One region of the Streptomyces sp. NPDC051976 genome, then DNA from elsewhere that is predicted to be linked to it. Evidence: riboswitches for the same ligand, from Rfam matches in the RefSeq annotation. Region 1 holds a riboswitch; each other region holds the start of a gene.

Region 1 (4,398 bases):
AGGCGGAGGAAGAAGAACCGGAGGCGGGAGCCGCCGCCGAAGGACCAGAACAGTCAGCGGAGATCGCCCAGGCCGTACAGACCGGGCAGGAGGGCGAGCTGTGAGCGACGACACCGCGGCCGTCATGACGTTCCACCCCCAGCCGCAGGCCGGTGAGCCCAAGCCGTGGGCCTTCCCGGCGCCGGAGCGCTCGACGCTCGGCAACGGGCTGACCCTGCTCACCAGCCACCGGCCGGGACAGCAGGTCGTCGCCGTCGAGGTGCTGCTCGACGCGCCGCTGGACGCCGAGCCCAAGGGCCTGGACGGCGTCGGCACCATCATGGCCAGGGCGCTGTCGGAGGGCACCGACAAGCACACCGCCGAGGAGTTCGCCGCCGAACTCGAGCGCTGCGGCGCCACCCTGGACGCGCACGCCGACCACCCGGGGGTGCGGGTCTCCCTCGAAGTGCCCGCCTCCCGGCTGGACAAGGCGCTCGGCCTGCTCGCCGACGCGCTGCGCGCACCGGCCTTCCCGGAGGACGAGGTCAAGCGGCTGGTGGCCAACCGGCTCGACGAGATCCCGCACGAGCTGGCCAACCCCGGCCGCCGGGCCGCCATGGCGCTGTCCAAGGAGCTGTTCGCGCCCGAACTGCGCTGCTCCCGCCCGCGCCAGGGCACCGAGGACACCGTCCGGATGATCGACGCGGCGGCCGTACGCGCCTTCTACGCCGCCCATGTGCGGCCGTCGACGGCGACCGCCGTGGTGGTCGGCGACCTCACCGGTATCGAGCTGCCCGCACTGCTCCAGGACACCCTGGGCGCGTGGACCGGCTCCACGGCGCAGCCGCGCCCCCGTCCTGCCATCACCGCCGACGACACCGCGCGGGTGGTGATCGTGGACCGGCCGGGCGCGGTGCAGACGCAGGTCCTCATCGGACGGGCCGGCGCCGACCGGCACGACCCGGTGTGGGCGGCCCAGGTACTCGGCACCTACTGCCTCGGCGGCACCCTGACATCCCGTCTGGACCGGGTGCTGCGCGAGGAGAAGGGCTACACCTACGGCGTACGGGCCTTCGGGCAGGTGCTGCTCAGCTCCGCCCCCAGCTCGCCGCAGGGCGCCACAGGGGCCGCGCTGATGGGCATCAGCGGCTCGGTCGCCACCGAGGTGACGGGACCGGCGCTGGCCGACGCCTGGCAGGTCATCCGCACCCTGGCCGACGGCGGGTTGACCGACGAGGAGCGGGACGTCGCCGTGCAGAACCTGGTGGGCGTGGCACCGCTGCGCTACGAGACCGCGGCGGCCGTCGCCGACACCTTCGCCGACCAGGTCGAGCAGCAACTCGCCGACGACTTCCAGGCGAAGCTGTACGCGCGGCTGGTGGAGACCGGCACCGTCGAGGCGACCGCCGCGGTGGTCAACGCCTTCCCGCTCGACCGGCTCGTGGTGGTCCTGGTCGGGGACGCGGCCGCCATCGAGGGACCGGTGCGCGAGGTCGGCATCGGCCCGGTGAAGGTGGTCACCAGCGGCTGATCGCGCACCTGTTGTGACGGAACCCCGGTCGCCGCTGGTGGCACCGGGGTTCCGCCCGTTTTCCGGCACTATGGGCGGGTGTTCGGGGAGTCCGCGGGGGTGTGGCGAAGCCAACAAATCGGCTGATCTGTTTGGTGTATCGGCGAGTACGCGGCTAGCGTCTTCGCTCGTTGCCCGCCAGCAGCGGTCGCCACCAGCGGCCCCGGGCACACATCGCCGAGTCCCCGTCAGGGGAGCCGGGGACCCACGTCCCTGGGGTGAATCGGGATCTTCCGCCCTGTGCGGCGGTCCCGTAGGAGACCTTCCTGCTCCGAACCCGTCAGCTAACCCGGTAGGCGAGAAGGAAGGAAAGGAGCGACGCCTCTCCATGGCGTTCACCGTTCTGCCCGCCTCCCGCGGGAAGCACCGCCGTGCCCACCGCGCCCCGGGCTCCGGCCGCACCCGCGCCACCATGGCCGGCGTCGTCGTCCTCACCGCCACCGGCGCCTTCGGCTCCAGCGCGATGGCCGCCCCCGGGCAGGCCGAGCCCGAGGCAGCCCAGAGCACCTCGCTGGCCCAGGCGCTCGACGTGACCGACTCCCTGGTCCACTCGCTCGCCGTCCAGGCCGACGCGCAGCACAAGGCGGCCGACACCGCGAAGGCCGAGGCCGAGCAGGTCCGGCAGCAGGCCGCCGCCAGGGCCAAGGCCGCGGCGGAGGCGAAGGCAAAGGCCGAAGCCCGCGCCAGGACGCTGCGCGAGCTGCAGAAGCAGCGCGCCGCCCGGGCCGCCGCCCGTGCCGCGCTCGCCTACACCAGGCCGGTCGGCTCGGCGCCGATCGGCACCGAGTACAAGGCGGCCGGGTCCAACTGGGCCAGCGGCTACCACACCGGTGTGGACTTCCTGGTCGACTCCGGCACCTCGGTGCACGCCGTCGCCGCGGGCACCGTGGTCTCCTCGGGCTGGGACGGCAGCTACGGCAACGACGTGATCATCCGGCACGCCGACGGCAAGTACACCGTCTACGGCCACCTCACCGAGGCCCTGGTCTCGGCCGGGCAGACGGTCACCGCCGGCCAGCGGATCGGCATCTCCGGTGCCACCGGCAACGTGACGGGGCCGCACCTGCACTTCGAGGTGCGCACCACCCCTGACTACGGCTCGGACATCGACCCCGTCGCGTACCTGCGCGCACACGGCGTCAACGTCTGACCCCCTCGCGCCACCACGGCGCCCCCTGACCGAAGGCCCCGGCTTCCCCCCAGCCGGGGCCTTCGTGCGTCCGTTTCTCCCCGGACAATCCTGAATTCTGGTGGCTGCTTTCCCATTCTCCGGTGTGCTGGAATGGAGTCGCGCACAATAGGGGAAAAGAATGGGGTCCTGCGATGCGGAATCGGCTGTGAACGGCACGGACGGCTCGGGCCGGCGTATCTCCGCCCAGGTGGTGTGTACGGCCATCAGGGACGACATCGTCGGCGGTTACTTCCCGCCCGGCGGCCGCCTCACCGAGGAACTGCTCGCCCAGCGGTACGGCGTCTCGCGGGTGCCGGTGCGCGAGGCGCTGCGCACACTGGAGTCCGAGGGGTTCGTCCGCACCCGCAGACACGCCGGGGCCTCGGTCGCCGAGCCGACCGAGCAGGAGGCCGCCGATCTGCTGGAACTGCGGGGCCTGCTGGAGCCGCTGGGTGCCGCGCGTGCGGCTCAGCGTCGCAGCGACGCGCATCTGAAGGTGCTGCGCGGGCTCGTACGCCTTGGTCAGGAGCGGGCGGTGCAGGGGCAGTTGTCGGACCTGCCGTCGCTGAGCGGCTGGTTCCACGAGACGCTCGCGCAGGCGTCCGGCAGCCCGACCCTGGCCGCGCTGCTCACCCAGCTCCGCCACAAGATCGCCTGGGTGTACGGGAACGGCGCCGCGGTCCGTGCGGCGGAGTCCTGGGAGGAGCACGCCGCGATCGTGGACGCGGTGGCCCGGGGCGACGCCGAGCGGGCCAGGCGGCTGGCCGCCGTCCATGTGGAGCGGGGGTCCGCGGTGAGGATCCTGAAACACCCCGTCAACGCGGGGCGCCGCCGCAATTAACAAACACACCGTATACAAGGTCGTAGAATTGCGGCGCCCGTAAATGCGATAAAGCGGGACCGGAGCAATCCTGTGGGATTGTCCGGCCCCGCTGAATTCCCGTGCCCGGTGGCGGAGTGAATCCGTCAGACGGTCTCGGGCAGCTCCTCCAGGCCCTCGGCGACGAGCTTCGCCAGCCGGTCGAGCGCGGCGTCGGCGCCGTCGGCGTCGGAGGCGAGCACGATCTCCTCGCCGCCGGTCGCGCCGAGGCTGAGCACGGCCAGCATGGACGCGGCGTTGACGGCGTTGCCGTCGGCCTTGGCGATCGTCACGGGGACGCCGGCGGCGGTCGCCGCGCGGACGAAGATGGACGCGGGGCGGGCGTGCAGGCCCTCAGCCCAGCCGACGTTGACACGGCGCTCAACCATGGTGCTGCCCTTCGGGTCGTTCCAGTTGTCTAGACCAGTTTCGCACGGCCGGAGGGCTGCTCCGGCACACGGACCGGCACCGGCGGATCCGCCGCCACCTCAGCCTGCCCGCTGTGCGTCGCCCCCGCGAGCGGGGCGGGCCCGCGCTTACCCTGGGCCCATGACGGCGCAGCCAGCTCATTCGTACCCGGTGCACTGGGAGGCGGACGTCGTCCTGCGCGACGGCGGCATCGCCCACATCAGACCGATCGGCCCGGACGACGCGGGGCGGCTGGTCGGCTTCTACGAGCAGGTCTCGGACGAGTCGAAGTACTACCGCTTCTTCGCGCCCTACCCGCGGCTGTCCGACCGGGACGTGCACCGCTTCACGCACCACGACTACGACGACCGCGTCGGGCTGGCCGCCACCGTCGGCGGCGACTTCATCGCC
Region 2 (4,398 bases), on a different contig from region 1:
GTGCAGCTCACCCCGATCACCTGGCCGCGGATGGCCGAGGCGCTGGCGGAGCGCGCCGCCGCGGACGCGCCGCCGGGCGCCTGGTGGCGGATGGCCGTGGACGGCGCCCCCGCCGCCCGTACCGGCGATCTCGCGGACGCCGTCGGCGCCGCGCTGCCCGCCCTCGGCCGCCCCGCGCTGCGGGTGCGCGCCACGGACTTCCTGCGCCCGGCCTCGGTGCGACTGGAGTACGGCCACGAGGACGTCGACGCGTACTACCAACTCTGGCTGGACACCGGCGCGTTGCGCCGGGAGGTGCTCGAACCCCTGGGCCCCGGCGGCACCGGGCGCGCCCTGCCGTCGCTGCGGGACCCCGCCACCGACCGCTCCACGCGCGCCGAGTACGTCCAACTGCCGCCGGGCGGCGTGCTGGTGCTCGACGGCCCGCTGCTGCTCGGCCAGGGCCTGCCGCTCGATCTGACGGTCCATCTGCGGCTGTCGCCGTCCGCGCTGGAGCGCCGTACCGACCCCGCCGAGCGGTGGACGCTGCCCGCCTACGCGCGGTACGCGAGCGAGGTGCTGCCGGAGCGGACCGCGGACGTGGCCGTGCGCGCCGACGACCCCCGGCACCCGGCCTGGACGGGCTGAGCCTTGCCGTGGGACCGCGCGCCCCACTAGCGTCACCAACCACCATGACTGTCGCCATCGCGCCGCTGACTTCCGAGCACATACCTCTGGCCGCGCAGCGGTACGACCGCTGGTTCTCGCGGGCGAGACTGCCCCCGTCGCAGCGCTCGTGGCTGTCCGACGGGCCGGTCCGCGGCGAGGAGTTGCTCGGCAAGCTGCTGGCCACTCCGGGTCTCGAGGCGTGCCGGGCGCTGGACGGCGACGGCGGGCTCTGCGGGCATCTCGCCGCGGTCCCGGTCGACCTCGGCCCTGACGACCCGGCCGCGCTGCGCAGCCACCCGCGCTCGGCGCTGGTTCCCTACGGCGGCCACGCGCTGCCCGGCGGGCGCGAGTCGGAGGTGCTGCGCGGCCTGTACGCCAGGGTCGCCGAACGCCTCGTCGCCGACCGGCGGCTGGTCCACTACGTCGAGGTACCGGCGGGCGAGGCCGCCACCGCCCCCTGGTCCGACCTCGGCTTCGGCCGCGAACTCGTCCAGGGGCTGATGGCGGTCAAGGCCCGCGGGCGCCAGCCGCGCGGTGTCGAGGGGCTCGGCATCCGTCGCGCGGGCCCCGGCGACCTGCCGCAGATCGGCAGGATGGCCGCCGAGTCCTCGCGCCGGCAGCGCGAGTCCGCGATGTTCCTGCCGCAGCCGGAGGGCGCGCTCGCCGCGCTGCGCCTGCACTACGCCGACGCGCTCGCCGACCCGCGCTCCGCCGCCTGGATCGCCGCCCGGCGCGGCGAGGAGATCGGCATGGTGCTGGTCGTCCCCGCCACCCCCGACCCGGTGATCCCCGAGTCCTGCGTCGCCCTCGCCGAGGCCTACGTGGAGCCCTCCGCCCGCGGCGAGGGCATCAGCAGGGTGCTGCTGGCCACCGCGCTGGCCTGGGCGTACGACAACGGGCACCGCTACATGTCGGCCCGCTGGCACTCCGCCTCGCCGCTGGCCGCGGGGCACTGGCCCGCGGTCGGCTTCCGGCCGGTGGCGTACCGGCTCTGCCGCACGCTGGACGCCCGGATCGGCGGCAGGCCCGGCACCTGGTGAGCCGCGGCCGGGCGTGGTGAGGACATGGGTGGAATATCCGAAATGCCCTGCAAATAGAGGTATTTCAGCGTGATGCGGCTCACTTCATGACACCGGAGTGAGGCGCGTCACGCCAGGAACACGGTCCGATTGCCCGGGAGTACCCACGGTGTCCGATCCGGGTGCTTTATCACCCCATGTCTGACGGGCTTTCACCCAGGGTGAGTGTGATGGCCACGCTGTGGTGGCCCTCGGGCGACGGGGTGTGACGAGGCGTCCCGGTGTCCGAGCCGGGGTGATTTGCGGCGCATCGCGGTTGGTTGCCCGCAGATCGGACAGTCGTCTAGCTTCGCTCTCCGCGGGTCGGATACCCGCGATCATCCGTCGGGCGGAACGCCGAATCCTGCCGCCGCCCGGTTTCCTGGACTTTGATCACCGACGGCAGGGGCGGGGGACCCAGGTAAGCCGCCGTACCGCGGACGCGGTACGGCTCGGGGTGAAGTTCGCGGCGCCGTGCACAGCGACGGCCGGACCCACGCGACCGGGCATCTCCTGCCCGAACCCGACAGCTCACCTCGCAGGCGTAGGAGAGGAATCCCCCATGCCCGCACAGGGACAGCACCGCAAGCCCCGCAGCCTCAGCCGCCTCACCCGGATCTGCGTCATCGCCGGTACCGGTGGTGTCGCCATCGCCCTGCCGCTGGTGGGCGCCGACATCGCCTCCGCGCAGACCCCGGCCTCCGCGCCCGCCGCCGTCGCCGCCCAGGCCCCGCACGCGGCCCCCAAGGCCGCCCCGAAGGCCACGCAGTACAAGGTCGTCCGCGGCGACACCCTGTCGAAGATCGCCACCAGCCACCACGTGGCGGGCGGCTGGCACCGTGTCTACAACGACAACAAGACGGTCATCGGCTCCAACCCGAACATCATCCGCCCGGGCGAGAAGCTCACCCTCAACGGCCCGAACACCGCGCAGCACGCCGTGGTGAAGAAGGCCGTGCCCGCGCCCGCGAAGAAGGCCGTCAAGCCCGCCGCGAAGCCCGCGGCCGTGAAGACCACCGACTCCGGCTACACCAAGCCGGTCGGCAACGCGGCCATCGGCACCCCGTACCACCAGGCCGGTTCCAACTGGTCCAGCGGCTACCACACCGGCGTCGACTTCCTGGTCGGCACCGGCACCCCGATCCACGCGATCGCCGCGGGCACCGTGGTCTCCGCGGGCTGGGACGGCGCGTACGGCAACGACGTGATCATCAAGCACCCCGACGGCAAGTACACCCTGTACGCCCACCAGTCGCAGCTGCTCGTCTCGGCCGGCCAGACGGTCACCGAGGGCCAGCAGATCGGCCTGTCGGGCGCGACCGGCAACGTGACCGGGCCGCACCTGCACTTCGAGGTCCGCACCACCCCGTACTACGGCTCGGACATCGACCCCGTCGCCTACCTGGCCGCGCACGGCGTCACCGTCTGACTCCACGGCTGACCCCAGGTCCCCGTCACACCGCGAACCCCAGCGGTACGGCGGCTCCAGTGCCCGCCCGGTCCACGACCGGGCGGGCACCGCCATGTCCGGGGTCAGCCGAAGAGCGCGGCCAGTTCGCCGCGCGAGACCACGCCCAGCTTCGGATACGCCTTGTACAGGTGGTAGCCGACGGTCCGCGGGCTGAGGAAGAGCTGCGCCGCGATGTCCTTGTTGGACATGCCCTGTGCGGCCAGCCGGACGATCTGCGACTCCTGCGGGGTCAGCCCCGCCTCGTCGGCCGCCGACCTGCTCTCCTGACCCACCGTCACCGAGGCGCCGGACGCGCCCAGTTCGCTGCGGGCCCGGTCCGCCCACGGGCGCGCGCCGAGCCGTTCGAAGGTGTCGAGCGCGGTACGCAGCCGGCCGCGCGCCTCGCTCTTGCGGCGCGCCCGGCGCAGCCACTCCCCGTACAGCAGCGCGGTGCGGGCCGACTCCATCGCCCGGCGGTGCGGGTCGTGCGCGGCGAGGGCCGCGGTGAAGAGCCGCTCCGCCTCGGTGTCCGGGGCCAGCAGCGCCCGGCAGCGCAGCACCAGCGCCCGCGCCCAGTCCTGGCCCGACCGGTCCGCCCACGCCGTGAAGCGAGCGAAGGGCTCCTCCGCGCGCTCGGGCGTGCCCAGCCGGACCGCGGCCTCCAGCAGGTCGGGGACGCTGCGGGTGGCGCAGATGTGGTGCCGTACCGTCGCCTCGGTCAGCAGCGCGAGCCGGTCGAGCGCCGACTGGGGGTGGCCCAGGCCCAGTTCGTGCAGCCCCTGCGCCCAGTACGCCCACGGGGCGCCCGGGGCCATCGCCCCGCCCGTGCCGCCGGACAGCGCCTCGTCCACGTGGCGGCGGCAGCCCTCCTCGTCGCCGCGGACCGCCGCCACATGCGCCAGGACGCTGCTGAGCTGGCTGACCCATTGAGCCTGCCCGGTGTCCCGGGAAATGCGCAGCGCCTCGCTCGCGGTGGCGTGGGCGTCGTCGTAGCGGCTCTCGAAGATCTCCGCCTCGGAGTGGAAGAACATCAGCGTGGTCAGCCTGCCGACGCCGCCGCTGTCGCGGCTCTCCGCGATCAGCGCGCTGGTCAGCGCGTGCGACGCGGCGTCCTGGCCCAGCGTCAGGCCGACCCCGCAGAGCATCACCAGGTCGCGCGGGTCGAGCCGGCCGTCCCCCGCGGCGCGGGCCGCGGCCGCCGCCTCGTCCAGGGCGGGCGGTGTGCTGCTCGCCGCGCGGCCC
Region 3 (4,398 bases), on a different contig from region 1:
CGATGGTGTCCCGCGTCTCGTTGAACAGCGCGGTCTTGCGGGCCAGTTCGTCCTGGAGCGCGTCGACGGCGTGCCGGGCGGTGTCCGCCTGCTCCTTCGCGCCGTCGTAGCTCTCGGTGGCCGCCTCCGCCTGCTGGTAGAGGGCGTCGACCTCCGCCTTGACCTCGCCGGGGGTGGCGGGCCGCGGCTGCGCGTTGCCGGTCTCCGCGAAGAGGGTGACCGACGCGGCGGAGGCGAGCGCGAGGGTGACGGCCGTACGGGCCGAGGTGCGGGCGGTGAAGGCACGCGCCGCCGTGGGTCTGCGGTGCGAGCGGGGACTGTGGGAGGCCATGCGGCCGTCATCCCTTCCGGGGCCAGGGGACGGTCCGGCGGCGCCCGCCACGGGGGGAGCAGGCGACCGCCGGACCTTCGGCGGGGGCGGTCGTGCCGTCCGGCTTCTGACGGCAATGGGGATCGACCACCTGGGGAGTGACGCTAAACCTGCCGGGGGGAGGGGGCGGGCAAGGAGACCGGGACTGGTCGTATTCGATCGGCCCGCGACCGTAACCGACCGGCGGGCGGGGCGGCCGCGGCGTAATGCGTCCACCACATGACCGAAGAGCCGGTCGGGGACTCCCCGACCGGCTCTCGTGTGCTACGGAATGCGGTGTTGCGGTGCTTCGGCCCTGCGGTGTCAGGCCAGGCGGACGGCGCCCGCGAACGGCATCCAGCTCAACTGCCCGATCTCCACGACCGCGCCGGTGTGCGGGGCGTGCACGATCTGGCCGTTGCCGAGGTAGATGGCCACGTGGCTGATGCCGGAGTAGAAGAAGACCAGGTCGCCGGGGCGCAGGTCCGACTCCGAGACCCGCGTGCCGTCCTTGATCTGGTCCCAGGTGGTGCGGCCGATGTCGATGCCCGCGGCGTGGTAGGCGGCCTGCGTCAGACCCGAGCAGTCGTACGAGCCCGGGCCGGTGGCGCCCCGCTCGTACGGCTTGCCGCGCTGCGCGAGGGCGAACGCGATGGCCTGGGCGGCGCGGCCGGAGGCGGGGCCGTTGTACGTGTAGTGCGTGGGCGTCGACGAGGTGCTGTGGTGGTCGAGCGCGGCGAGCTGGGTGCGCTGGTCCTTGGTGAGGCTGTTGAGCAGCTTCTGCGCGGCGGCCAGCTTGGTGTCGACGTTCTTCTTCTCGGCGGCCAGCTTGCTCTGCGCGGCGGTCAGCTCGTTGAGGCTCGAAGTGGCCTGCGCGCGCTGGATGTTGGCCTGCTCCTGCTGGACCTTGAAGGTCTCCAGCGCCTGCTCCTGCGTGGTGGAGAGCCGGTCCAGCATGTGCGTCTGGGCCAGGAAGCCCGCCGGGTCCTCGGAGAGCAGCAGCTGCGTGGTCTCGTCGATGCCGCCGTCGCGGTACTGCGCGGTGGCGAACTGGCCCAGGATGCGCCGCGTCTCGTTCATCTTCTGGGTCTTCTGCGCGACCTGCGCCAGGAGCTGGTTCGCCGTCGCGCGCTGCTTGGTCGTCTTCTCCTGCGCGGCGTCGTACTGCTGCGTGGCGACCTCGGCCTGCTGGTTCAGTTCCTCGATCTGCGCCTTCACCTCGGCGATCGAGGGCTTGGCGGGCGCCGCGTTCGCGCTCTCGCTCAGCAGGGTGACCGAGGCCAGCGCCGCGGTGGTGATACCGACGGCGGCCCGCGGGCCCGCCGTTGACAGTATTCGGGTACGCGGCTTGCGATGCGACGCCAAGAGAGGCAAATCCTTCCGTGTGCCGCCTACCGGGTTAGCTGACGGGTTCGGGCTGAAGGTCGCCCTACGGTCGGGACACCTTGCGGTGTCTCTACCGATTCACCCCACGTGCTGGGTGGGTCCCCGGCTCCGGTCCAGGACCGGATTGAGCGGAGGTGGTGCGCTGTCGACTCCGGAGCCGACGGGGGAGCACGCCACCTAGCGGGCTACCGTAGTCAACTTCTTCGAGTCTTGGGAAGTTTGGATTGCAATGTGACCGAAATCGCTTTGTGATCTTACTGTTTGTGCACGCCCCCTTATTCGGACAAGTCCGAATACAGAGGGTCAATCCCTCGGTCAAGCCGGGCGGACGGCACCGTAGATGGGCATCTCCGTGATCGGCGCGATCTTCACCACGGTGCCGGTGTGCGGCGCGTGGATCATCATGCCGTCGCCTATGTAGAGCCCGACGTGGCTGATGTCGCTGTAGAAGAAGATCAGGTCGCCCGGCTGGAGGTCGGACGTCGACACCCGGGTGCCCACCTTCACCTGGTCCCAGGTGGTCCGCGGCAGGTCGATCCCGGCCGCCCGCCACGCCGCCTGCGTCAGACCCGAGCAGTCGTACGACGACGGTCCCGTCGCGCCCCACACGTACGGCTTGCCGATCTGCTGGCGCGCGAACGCGATCGCCGTCGCGGCCTTCGACGAGGAGGACGAGCCCGGCGCGGTCGGGGTGGTGCCCCCGGCCTTCTTCGCCGCCGCCTCGCGCGCCGCCTTCTCCTTGGCCGCCAGCGCCGCCGCCCTCTTCTTGGCCTCGGCCTCCTGCTTGGCCGCCAGCGCCGCGAGCCGCGCCTTCTCCTGCGCGGTCAGGCTGTTGAGCAGCTTCTGCGCCTCGCTCAGCTTGGTCTGCACCGTCGCCTTGGCGGTCCGCAGCTGGGCCTGCTGGGTGGTGAGGGTGGCCAGGCTCTTCGCCGCCTCGATGCGCTGCTGCGTCGCCGCCGCCTGCTGCACCCGGTACGACTCGACGGCCGACTTCTGGCGCTGGCTCATCACGTCCGACAGGTGCGCCTGGTCCAGCAGCGCCTGCGCGTCGGGCGACAGCAGGTAGCGGCTGGTCGAGTCGTCGCCGCCGGAGCGGTACTGCGCGGCCGCGTACTGCCCGAGCACCCGCCGCGAGGCGTTCAACTGCTCGGTCTTCTGGGCCGCCTGCGCCAGCAGCTTGTTGACCTTGGTGTTCTGCTGGTCGGTCAGCTCCTTGGTGCCGTTGTAGTGCTCGGTGGCCACTTCGGCCTGGTGCATCAGCGCGTCGACCTTCGCCTTCACCTCGGCGATCGACGGCTGCGCGGGCTTGGCCGGCTGGGCGGGCGCCGCACTCGCGCTCTCACCCAGCAGGGTCACGGTCGCCAGAGCCGCGGTGGTGATCCCCACGGCCGCTCGCGGACCGGGGGCGCTGAGTAGCGCGGTTCTGGCCTTACGGTGTGTCGCCATGGCGGGCGGACTCCTTCCGGACGCCGGACGCTGCCTGGTTGGCGGAGACCGTAGCCAAAGCGTGGCGCCGCTGTGAAGGCCGGTGTCCGATAGGCCCGATACCTTTTCGTAATCTTTTGCGGTTCGCATGCACGGCAGCGCTTTCCGTCACACAGCGTGGCATCGGCACTACGTCGGAGGCGGATTCGGCACTACACCGGAAGCGGCGGTGGGCTGTCGGTGCCGGGCTCTAGACTCGGGAGGCGATGAGCAGCCTCTTTGACGACAACTTCCTGCGCGGTCTCACACCGTTCGACGCCTCCGCCGAAGGCTCGGTCCCGCCGCCTCCGGAGCCGGAGGACGGACCGGGCGGCGAGGACGTGCCCGACGACCTCTTCGGCGGCCGGTTCGACGGCCCGCCGCCCGAGCGGGACACGCACTACCGCGACGGCGCCCCGCGCCCCGCCACCGACCCCGCACAGCTTTTGGAGGGTCTCAACGAGCAGCAGCGCGCCGCCGTCGAGCACTCCGGCGGCCCCCTGCTCATCGTCGCGGGCGCCGGATCCGGCAAGACCCGGGTGCTCACCCACCGCATCGCGCACCTGCTCGGCGCACGTCATGTCCACCCCGGCTCGATCCTCGCGATCACCTTCACCAACAAGGCCGCGGGCGAGATGAAGGAGCGCGTCCAGGAGCTCGTCGGCCCGCGCGCCAACGTGATGTGGGTGTCCACTTTCCACAGTGCGTGCGTCCGCATCCTGCGCCGCGAGTCGAAGGTGCTCGGCTTCACGTCGTCCTTCTCGATCTACGACGCCGCCGACTCCAAGCGGCTGATGGCGCTGGTCTGCCGGGACCTCGACCTGGACCCGAAGCAGTACCCACCGAAGTCCTTCAGCGCCAAGATCTCCAACCTGAAGAACGAACTGATCGACGAGGAGACCTTCGCCGGGCAGGCGGAGAACACGTTCGAGAAGAAGCTCGCCGAGGCGTACGCGCTCTACCAGTCGCGGCTGCGCGACGCCAACGCGCTGGACTTCGACGACATCATCATGACCACGGTCAACCTGCTGCAGGCGTTCCCCGACGTCGCCGACCACTACCGGCGGCGCTTCCGGCACGTCCTCGTCGACGAGTACCAGGACACCAACCACGCCCAGTACACCCTGGTCCGCGAGCTGGTCGGGACCGGCGAGGAAACAGCGGAGCTGTGCGTGGTCGGTGACGCCGACCAGTCCATC
Region 4 (4,398 bases), on a different contig from region 1:
GAACAGATGGAGGTGCGTGCCCATGTTCCATCCGACCGCCCGCTACGTGCTGCCCGAGTTCACCGAGCGCAGCAGCAACGGCGTCCGCACCATGGACCCGTACTCCAAGCTGCTCCAGGAGCGCATCGTCTTCCTCGGCACCCAGATCGACGACACCTCGGCCAACGACGTGATGGCCCAGCTCATCCACCTGGAGAGCGCGGCGCCCGAGCAGGACATCCACCTCTACGTCAACTCGCCCGGCGGCTCCTTCTCGGCGATGACCGCGATCTACGACACGATGCAGTTCGTCACCTGCGACGTGGCCACCGTCTGCATCGGCCAGGCGGCGTCGGCCGCCGCCGTGCTGCTGGCCGCGGGCACAGCGGGCAAGCGCATGATCACGCCGGGCGCGCGGATCCTCATCCACCAGCCGTCGCTGGGCGACGTGGCGCAGGGCGACGTGTCGGACCTGGAGATCCAGGCCAACGAACTGCTGCGGGTCCGGGCGCAGTTGGAGACGCTGCTGGCCCGTCACACCGGCCAGGACCAGGAGCGGATCGCCACCGACATCGAGCGGGACAAGGTCTTCGACGCCGAGTCGGCCGTCGCGTACGGGCTGGTGGACCGGCTGACCACCAGCCGCAAGACCAACGGCCCCGCGTACGGCCTGCGGTGACCGGCGGTGGTACCGGAACTGCCGCCGCTCCCGGCGCTGACGCGGTCCGAGGGTGAGCTGGTCGACTGCTATCTGGAGGTCGTCGACCTGCTCGGCCGGATCAACCCGTCCCGTACGACGGACACCTACGCGGCGCTGCGCCCAGGCGCTGGTGGGACGGGCGGTCGCGCTGCGGGACGCGCTGACGCAGATGCACCTGCGCGGCGAGACCGACGTCCACCACGCCACGCTGGGCCGAGCGTTGCGCGTGCTGGACGGCGAACGCCGGGCGGGACTGGTGGCGCTGGCCCCGATCCGGCCCCCGGAGCAGCCGTCGCCCTGACGGCCCGCCAGCGGGCGGGCGGGTGCGGTCAGTCGGCGGCGCGGGCGGCGAACACCCGGCCGGTGGTCACTGTGTGACACCGAATCCCCCGGCAAACGCTCGGCGCGGCACCAAAGGGGCTCATTCCTTCGGCGTAGCACACGTTGAGCGGTGCTCCGTCCAGGAATTGCGCGCAGTGACCAGAACCCACCGGTCGGCATGGGCATTTGCGCAGGTCACAGGGTGCGACCGTGTTGACGGTCCGACGCATACGGCCGAATGTCCACCCGGATAGGTGAGTCGTGATCAGATTCACACCGCGCGTTTCCCACCCGGCCGCGGCCCGGTTCATGCGTAACGATCCGTGGTGACGACAAGCCCCCGCCGCCGTGGCGGGGCGGTCCGCGCGGATGCCCAATCCCGCCGCCGCGCGGATGCCAGGTCGACACGACTGCACCGGCGGGAGCGGAGGACCCAGGCATTGCGGGGCCGGCCCCGAACCATCAGGGCCGCCCCTTGGGGTGAAGCCGCACACGCGGCCGGGCATCTTCGCCTGCCCGAACCCGACAGGTCATCCTTCGCAGGCTGATGACGAAGGGTTGCGCATGACCGCGCTCCACCGCTTCTCCGCCCGGCTGTCCCGGTTCGGGACGGCGTCACTGCTCACCGCCGCGGCAGTCACCCTGCCGTCCCTGCTCCCGGGCGCCGCCCAGCAGGCGCAGGCGGCGACGCTGGCCGTCAACGCGCTGAACGTGGCCGCGTCCAAGCAGGGCTCCCCCTACCAGTGGGGGGCGACGGGCCCCTACCGCTTCGACTGCTCCGGCCTGACGCTCTACTCCTTCAAGCGCGCGGGCAAGAGGCTGCCCCGCACGGCCGCCGCGCAGTACAACAGCACGCGCCACATCTCCGCCTCCACGCGGCGCCGCGGTGACCTGGTCTTCTTCCACTCGGGAGGCTCCATCTACCACGTCGGCATCTACGCGGGCGGCGGCGAGATCTGGCACGCCCCCAAGACCGGTGCCCGCGTCCGCCTGGAACGCATCTGGACCAGCGCCGTCTGGTACGGCCGGGTCTCATGACCCGGCCCCCGGACCGGCCGGGTGACGCCTCACCCGGCGACCGCGCCGGACGCGGCCCGCCGCCCGCCGGCGTACGGGCCTGAGCGTGCGGGGGCGCGGCGAGCGCGTCCCCGCCCCGGGACGCCGTCCCCGCGCCCTTGTTCGGCCCCCGCCTGATCGGGCAGGAGTTCGACGAGAAGGATTGCTGGGTCGAGATCTCCTGGAGGGCGCAGTGGGCATGGGGACGGTCGCGGTGACCGGCGCGGCGGGGAACATCGGTTCGGTCGTGCGGGAGGCGCTGCAGGGCGAGGCGGCCCGGCTGATCCTGATCGACCGGGCGCCGCTGCGCGCCGAGGCCGACAACGAGGACGTGCGCACCGCCGACCTGCGCGACGCGGCCGCCGTCGCCTCGGCGCTCGAAGGCGCCGACCGGGTGCTGCACCTGGGCGGTGTACCCGACGAGGCGCCGCTGGCCGACCTGCTGGAGGTCAACGTCCAGGGCACCCACCACGTCCTGGAGGCGGCGCGCCGGGCGGGCATCGAGCGGGTGGTGCTGGCCAGCAGCAACCGCGTGACCGGCTTCTACCCCGTGGAGCACGTCACCAGCCCGCGCGAGCCGGTACGGCCCGACGGGCTGTACGGGGTGAGCAAGGCGGCCGTGGAGGCACTGGGCCGGCTCTACGCCGACAAGTTCGGCCTGTCCGTCATCTGCCTGCGCATCGGCAGCTTCGAGCCGGTGCCCACCGAGCCCCGCCATCTGGCGACCTGGCTGAGCCCGCGCGACGCGGTGGGCTACATACGGGCCGCGCTCACCGCCCCGCCCTCGGTCCGCTTCGCCGCCGTCTACGCGGCCTCCGCCAACGCCCGCCGCTTCTGGGAGACACCGGATCCGGCCGTGCTGGACTACGCACCGGCCGACAACGCCGAGGCGCACGCCGCCGACATCCCCGGTGCCGAGCTCCCGGGCGACCCGTCGGCGCCCCAGGCCGGGCTCTACGCCCTGCCGGAATTCACCCTTCCGCACCTGTGGCCCTGACCTCACCCGGACGCGGGCGGCCCGGTTCACTCCGACGGCCCCGTCGGCGCGAGTGAGGGACCGGCGGCGTCAGCGCAGCAGCGGTTCGGCGAGCAGCACGCCGCCGAGGCAGAGCAGCATCGCGCCGCAGACGCCCTCGATCCCCCGCAGGGCGGCGGGGCGGCGCAGCAGGGGCCCGAGGAGGTCGGCGCCGACGGCGACGGCGGGGAACCAGAACAGGCCCATGCCGACCACGATCGCGCCGAGCAGCAGCGTGCGGGGCAGGGCGGCGTGGCCGGGCGGGACGAACTGCGGCAGCAGGCTCAGGAAGAGGACCGGCGCCTTGGGGTTGAGGGCGTTGGTGAGGAAGCCCTGCCGCAGGGCGCGCAGGCCCGGCCGCCCGCCCGTGGCGTCCTCCGCCGCGCCGGGGGCGGCCGGGGCCGGGAGCGCGGCCGGACCGGCGGCGGCCCGCAGCGACCGGGCCCCGAGCAGCACCAGGTAGCAGCCGCCGCACACCTGGAGCGCGCGGAACAGCCACGGCTGCGCGACCAGGACGGCGGCCAGGCCCGCGACCGCGAGCGTGGTGTGGACCAGTAGCCCGGCGGCGATGCCGAGACCGGTGGCGACCCCGTCGGTGCGCGACCGCAGCGCGCCGCGCACCACGACGGCGAAGTCCGCGCCCGGCATCACGATCATCCCGGCCGCCACCACCGAGAACGCCATCAGCCCGCTGTCCATCCCCGCGCTCCTCACCTCGGCCCCGCCGCCCCCGCACCGCGCGGCGGACCGGCTCCCCGTCCACCCTGGCGCAGCTGGGCCTTCATCAGGTATGTGTGATTTCCGGGGGCAGTATCAAGGAGTGCTTTATGTACGATCCGACAAGGCTGGCCGCGCTGGTGGCGGTCGCCGAGGCGGGTTCCATCACCCGCGCGGCCGCCCGGCTCGGCTACACGGTGCCCGCGCTGTCCCAGCAACTGGCCAAGCTGGAGCGGGAGACGGGCGCGGAGCTGCTGGTGCGCACGTACCGCGGGACGGTGCTGAGCACGGCGGGCGAGGTGCTGGTGCGGCACGCCCGGCTGGTGCTCGGCCAGATGGAGCGGGCCCGGCTGGAGCTGGCGGAGCTGGCCGGGGTGTCCGGTGGCCGGGTCAGGGTCGGCACCTTCTCGACGGCCGGGATGCATCTGCTGCCGCCGGTGCTGACCGCCTTCCGCCGCTCGCACCCGGCGGTGGCGCTGAGCGTGGCGGAGTACGAACCGCCCGCCGGTCTGGAGGCGGTCGCCGAGGGCGCGGCCGATCTGGCGATCACCCACACCTACGAGGGCGCGCCGGACGCCGCGGTGCCCGGCGGGCTGACCGTGGAGCCGCT

What was found. A riboswitch is a leader RNA that binds a small molecule or an ion and turns the genes downstream of it on or off. The one in region 1 is predicted to bind cyclic di-AMP.
Region 2: it holds a riboswitch for cyclic di-AMP, as region 1 does, so the genes downstream of both, AB0M29_RS31750 (peptidoglycan DD-metalloendopeptidase family protein) here and AB0M29_RS22285 (M23 family metallopeptidase) in region 1, are expected to answer to the same signal.
Region 3: it holds a riboswitch for cyclic di-AMP, as region 1 does, so the genes downstream of both, AB0M29_RS01330 (NlpC/P60 family protein) here and AB0M29_RS22285 (M23 family metallopeptidase) in region 1, are expected to answer to the same signal.
Region 4: it holds a riboswitch for cyclic di-AMP, as region 1 does, so the genes downstream of both, AB0M29_RS30325 (C40 family peptidase) here and AB0M29_RS22285 (M23 family metallopeptidase) in region 1, are expected to answer to the same signal.

The regions. Positions count from the first base shown of each region.
Region 1 covers NZ_JBFAXL010000022.1:111,030-115,427, forward strand. Annotated here, with positions in the region: gene AB0M29_RS22275 (pitrilysin family protein) at 1-104, shown strand, start outside; gene AB0M29_RS22280 (pitrilysin family protein) at 125-1,510, shown strand; cyclic di-AMP (ydaO/yuaA leader) riboswitch at 1,715-1,863, shown strand; gene AB0M29_RS22285 (M23 family metallopeptidase) at 1,878-2,699, shown strand; gene AB0M29_RS22290 (GntR family transcriptional regulator) at 2,860-3,561, shown strand; gene AB0M29_RS22295 (HPr family phosphocarrier protein) at 3,687-3,968, opposite strand; gene AB0M29_RS22300 (GNAT family N-acetyltransferase) at 4,129-4,398, shown strand, end outside.
Region 2 covers NZ_JBFAXL010000041.1:67,281-71,678, forward strand. Annotated here, with positions in the region: gene AB0M29_RS31740 (uridine kinase) at 1-627, shown strand; gene AB0M29_RS31745 (GNAT family N-acetyltransferase) at 672-1,688, shown strand; cyclic di-AMP (ydaO/yuaA leader) riboswitch at 2,091-2,264, shown strand; gene AB0M29_RS31750 (peptidoglycan DD-metalloendopeptidase family protein) at 2,269-3,135, shown strand; gene AB0M29_RS31755 (AAA family ATPase) at 3,240-4,398, opposite strand, start outside.
Region 3 covers NZ_JBFAXL010000001.1:285,507-289,904, reverse strand. Annotated here, with positions in the region: gene AB0M29_RS01335 (C40 family peptidase) at 1-331, opposite strand, end outside; gene AB0M29_RS01330 (NlpC/P60 family protein) at 674-1,714, opposite strand; cyclic di-AMP (ydaO/yuaA leader) riboswitch at 1,722-1,876, opposite strand; gene AB0M29_RS01325 (NlpC/P60 family protein) at 2,051-3,181, opposite strand; gene pcrA (DNA helicase PcrA) at 3,427-4,398, shown strand, end outside.
Region 4 covers NZ_JBFAXL010000038.1:42,312-46,709, forward strand. Annotated here, with positions in the region: gene AB0M29_RS30315 (ATP-dependent Clp protease proteolytic subunit) at 23-658, shown strand; partial or broken gene AB0M29_RS30320 (hypothetical protein) at 665-980, shown strand; cyclic di-AMP (ydaO/yuaA leader) riboswitch at 1,399-1,561, shown strand; gene AB0M29_RS30325 (C40 family peptidase) at 1,565-2,038, shown strand; gene AB0M29_RS30330 (NAD(P)-dependent oxidoreductase) at 2,256-3,053, shown strand; gene AB0M29_RS30335 (LysE family translocator) at 3,123-3,770, opposite strand; gene AB0M29_RS30340 (LysR family transcriptional regulator) at 3,899-4,398, shown strand, end outside.